Regions from separate parts of the Undibacterium sp. JH2W genome, predicted to be linked through region 2. Evidence: riboswitches for the same ligand, from Rfam matches in the RefSeq annotation. Region 2 holds a riboswitch; the other holds the start of a gene.
What was found. A riboswitch is a leader RNA that binds a small molecule or an ion and turns the genes downstream of it on or off. The one in region 2 is predicted to bind glycine.
Positions count from the first base shown of each region.

Region 1: linked by a shared signal. The riboswitch ahead of gcvT (glycine cleavage system aminomethyltransferase GcvT) and the one ahead of ACO0LC_RS26135 (hypothetical protein) in region 2 are both predicted to bind glycine.

Region 1 covers NZ_JBMPOT010000002.1:176,809-179,206, forward strand. The annotation lists gene ACO0LC_RS03085 (penicillin acylase family protein) at 1-670, shown strand, start outside; glycine riboswitch at 1,175-1,263, shown strand; glycine riboswitch at 1,275-1,413, shown strand; gene gcvT (glycine cleavage system aminomethyltransferase GcvT) at 1,486-2,398, shown strand, end outside.
Region 2 covers NZ_JBMPOT010000024.1:55,245-57,642, forward strand. The annotation lists gene ACO0LC_RS26125 (C39 family peptidase) at 1-95, opposite strand, end outside; gene ACO0LC_RS26130 (hypothetical protein) at 138-815, opposite strand; gene ACO0LC_RS26135 (hypothetical protein) at 1,041-1,241, opposite strand; glycine riboswitch at 1,407-1,504, opposite strand; gene ACO0LC_RS26140 (hypothetical protein) at 1,701-2,398, shown strand, end outside.

The DNA of each region.
Region 1 (2,398 bases), on a different contig from region 2:
GGAAAAATGGGATGGCAGTTACCAGGCGAATAGCATAGCACCCACCATCTTTAGTCAATTGCTGTATCAGATCACCTATGCGGCAATGGCAGATGAAGTCGGTGAAGTCCAGTTCAAAAACCTCTTGCGTACCCGCGCGCTTGACTATGCCTTGCCACGTTTGCTGGCAGATGCGCATTCACCCTGGTGGGATAACCGTACTACGCCAGCAGTAGAAACTCGCGACGATATCCTGGCACTGGCCTGGCGCGACAGCATCGCGCATTTGCAAAAAACCTTTGGTGCCGACAGCAAGCAATGGACCTGGGGCAAGGCGCATACCTTGACACATAAGCACCCCTTGGCGCAGCAAAAGCCGCTGGACAAGCTATTCAACATAGGCCCGTTTGAAGTTGCAGGTGGGCGTGAAGTGCCAAATAATTTGTCCGGGCCTATAGGACCAGCACCCTGGGATGTCGTGTATGGGCCATCAACACGACGTCTGATTGATTTTGCTGATGCTTCGAAAGCGCTAGGCATTAATCCTGTGGGGCAGAGCGGGGTTTTGTTTGATGCACATTACAATGATCAGGCGGCAGGGTTTGCGGCTGGGACTTATGTGCAGCAGTATTTGAGTGAGAAGGATGTTGTGGGACATGCGAAGAGTGTGCTTGTGTTGAGGGGGAAATAGGGGGGGCTGTTACCGTCATCACCGAAGCATAATCCGGCAATGATGCAACGCACATATTGACGTCATTCCAGCATGCTTTTGGCTGGAATCCAGTGGCGTTCGTGGTCAACTATTGCGTGAGCTAATTTCTGATCCCTAGTGTTTGAGCATTCGGATTTTCAAATACTTGCACACGTCATTTAAGATTGCTACCCCCGGCCTGCAATCATAATTTCACGAATACTGGTTATTAATTTCAGCTTGGCAAAAGCATTTAAGATATTTGCCTCACGCAAAATGCAAGATTCAAATCAGTCTGCAAGGATGAGATTTACTATCAGGTAAATATAGGCGGTAAATGGAAAGTATATTTAAATAGTCGATTTGGCAATGGAAGCAAATACAAGAATTTCGTTAAAATAAAATTTTATTTGCCAATTTAACAAATCCAGCATGAACTAAGCACTTTTCTGTAAATATTTCCACACTCAACTACCCAAGCCCTTGCAAGCCTTATATAATCGCGCTACTTGATCGGGAGAGCGTGACGAAAGTTGCCGCCGAAGGGGCTAATACCCAAAAAACTCTCAGGCACAAAGGACCGATCGACGGGGTAGTTAAAAGTTGCCCCAACTCTGGAGAGCGGTAGCGGCAGATACGTTTATTTTTATAAATATTCGCCGGACTACCCACCGAAGGTGCGCGCGGGCAGCAAACATACATGGCTCCCGTAATCTCTCAGGTACCAGGACAGAGGGGTATGCGATTTCAGCGCATGCGGCGTTTATTCGTCGTCGTGCGTTTGTTCGTCCCTTCAATCTGGTAATGAGGCACTCATGACGCAAGCAGCGACATCACTCAAGGCAACTCCCCTCAATGCAGCCCATCGTGCGGCTGGCGCAAAAATGGTTGATTTTGGCGGTTGGGACATGCCCGTCAACTATGGTTCCCAAATCGAAGAACATCATGCAGTGCGCACTGATTGCGGCATGTTTGATGTATCTCATATGTGTGTCGTTGATCTCCAGGGCGAAAATGTTCGCAGCTTCCTGCGTGGCCTGGTAGCGAATAATGTTGATAAATTGCAGGTAGCGGGCAAGGCCCTGTATTCCTGCATGTTGAAGCCTGAAGGCACGGTCATTGATGACCTCATCATTTATTTCTTCAGCGAAAACTGGTTCCGCCTCGTCGTCAATGCTGGCACGGCAGAAAAAGACATCGCCTGGATGAATGCCCGCAATGCAGAAACCAATAGCGGCCTGACCATTACCCAGCGCCGTGATGGTGCTAACGCTTTTGCCCTGGTGGCAGTGCAGGGCCCGAACGCCCGCGCCAAGGCATGGGAAGTCTTGCCAGAAACCAAAGCAGCTAGCGCAGAAATCAAACCCTTCAACGCAGTCATCGTCGCTGATACTTCCTTTGGTGAAGTCATGGTGGCACGCACTGGTTATACCGGTGAAGATGGTTTCGAGATTGCTGTATCTGCCGATCGCGTGACTGATTTCTGGAATGCCCTGGTTGCAGCCGGTGTCAAACCTGCTGGCCTCGGTGCACGTGACACCCTGCGTCTGGAAGCGGGCATGAATCTGTATGGACAGGACATGGATGAAACAGTCAACCCGCTTGATGCTGGTCTGGCCTGGACCATAGACCTGGTCAGTGAACGCGATTTCGTTGGCAAGCAAGCACTGCAAACACAAGGCCAGAACGCCCAGTTCCTGGGTCTGATCCTGCGTGAAAAAGGCGGCA
Region 2 (2,398 bases):
AGCGGTATGTTCAGTGCGCGTGACTGGGCAAAGGCAGATGAAACACCCAGCATGATGCCCAGTGCAAGGATCAGTCTTAACAGATTTTTTTGCATGATATCTCCCTATATATGTCGGTATGAGTATGGATGCTGCGCTTAGCGGAAGTTATCCATATTGGTCTTGATGCTGGCCCGCAGCGGATCGAGGATGTCGCTTTGTTCCAGCAATCCACCATTGGCGGAGGCTGTTCCGGTTTTTTCGCTGCGCTGTTGCAGCAGCAGGGTTTGCCGGGCTGCCTGCAAAGGCGCGAAGCGGGCACGGGCATCAGTGGGGGACACTACTTCTAGGAAATCTGACATGGCCTGGTAGATACGGATGAAGCGCAAGTTAGAGCGCGTGCTATTGCCATGCACGGCAATAGCTGCATCCACATCCTTGGCCAGCACGCTTCCACCATAGGAGGTAATACCCCAGCGGCCATTGTCCTGCCTGAGGGTTGCCAGACCTATCGGTGTGTCATGCAGGCTGATGACAAAGCGCCACTCGCCTGTGGCCTTGGCCAGGCTACGCAAATCACTGCGACCAGCCAGGACATCTTGCGGCGGGATGCTATACACAGGGAAGCCATAACTGATTTTGGCATCCTTGAGGTCTTGCACATCATTGACTTCCAGCGGGAATTCGGCAGGCAGGGTGCCACCACGCCGCTGTACATTGAATTGCACAAAGTCGGCAAAATCACGTTGTGCTGCTGCGCTGACGAGGCGGGCCTGCTCTGTCGTACCGGCGATGTCGCTGCTGATGTTTTGTGCCAGTAACGGTGCACTCGTCATAGCACAGCTGAGACTGAACATCAAAGCGGCGAGCGTGGATTTTTTGTATCTTGAAACGGAGTTCAAATGCATGATAGCTTGCTCCTTCTAGAGATGTAGATAAAAGCCCGTCTGTCCAAGCGGGCTGGGCGGCTTGAAACATGACATGGTTCACATGCCGGACAATTCACCCGCGGGTGCGGGAAACAGGTAATTAGCTCAAGGAGCTAACAAGGCTGAGTAGCATCAACAATGCAGGTGACTACACCAGAAAGACGTGTGGTGAGCATGCATGGTCGAGCTGTCTGCATTGAGATCATCTTTGTAGCCATGGTTGAGCTGGCTGCTTTCTTCAGACCTGGCTTTGTCGCCAGTCTTTTGTCGTGCGAGCGCGCAGGCTGCCGCCATCGCGGTGACAGTGTCACCGTGCAAATGAGTCAGTTTCATGATGTAGAAACTCCGGGCGTCAAAGAGATATCTGCGCGCAAAATACGCTGCGGATACCCCCTCTGTCCTGGACCTGAGAGATTTCGCCTGCAACTGCTGGTGGCAGTGCAATGCTTGCTCCTTCGGTGTGCCGGGCGACGTAGTCCGGCAGCTCTTCAGAGTTTGAAAGTGATAACGGTCCTTGTTGCCTGAGAGTTTCCGGGGTGGTTGCTCCTTCGGCGCTGTCCTTCTTGTGCGTAGACAGTCTCTCCCGATATCACCTGGCTTGCGCCTTTGTGCTCAACCCCTTGTGTGGGTCGTAGAAATGAGCATAGTGCACGCCTTAATCATTTACAAATTATTTTTGATAACAAAGCGATTATTTTTTTGCTAATGCTGTGCAGCCATTGTTTTGATAATGGCTTGCCAGCCTTACATGCTTTGGTATGCTTGGTGTTTGTCCCTTAGCCCAGCTATCATATGGCTACTATCGACCCCTTCTCTTTATCCATGCCTCTACAATTTACCCTGGTTTCGCGATCACGCCTGTCGTCCCTGCTCGGCAAACTCAGCCTTGCTTGTGGGCTGGCACTGAGTTTTATCCACGCTGAAGTAAATGCGCAAGACCAGCCAGCAGTGCAGGAAGCTGCCAAGGAAAAAGGCAAGGAAAGTGCCTGGCTGACTAGTTCTGGACTGAGCAATTTTGCAAAAAAAATGGTGGAAAGCCGTTACATGCCTTACAAATTGGCAGGGCAAAAAGATAGTAAGGGCATGCTGACTTACAAGGCTTATTTCCAGCCCTTGCCACCTGATGTAGAAAGATTTTATTACTATTGGGCCATGACGACGGAGTGGTATGCCAATTACAAAAAGAATATGACAGAAGAGGGCTATCAGGAAACCTGGCACCAGTCTTTTCGCGATGCTGCCAATACCGAATTACATCAGGCGATCTGGCAAAAAAAATCTACAGGAAGTCCAGAGGTTCCCAAAGTGGGTAGTGCTTACGCGGATGAAGAGCATGAGCAAAACATACTGGTCTCAATGTTATGGCGCGGCGAATTCAATAAACTGGATCAGACACTGGACGATGGCTTTGCAAAAAAACAGGCCGGAAAATTAAACTCCAATGTCCTGTACACGCGTTTTGGCACCTTGTCACGTTTGGATAAAGAGTA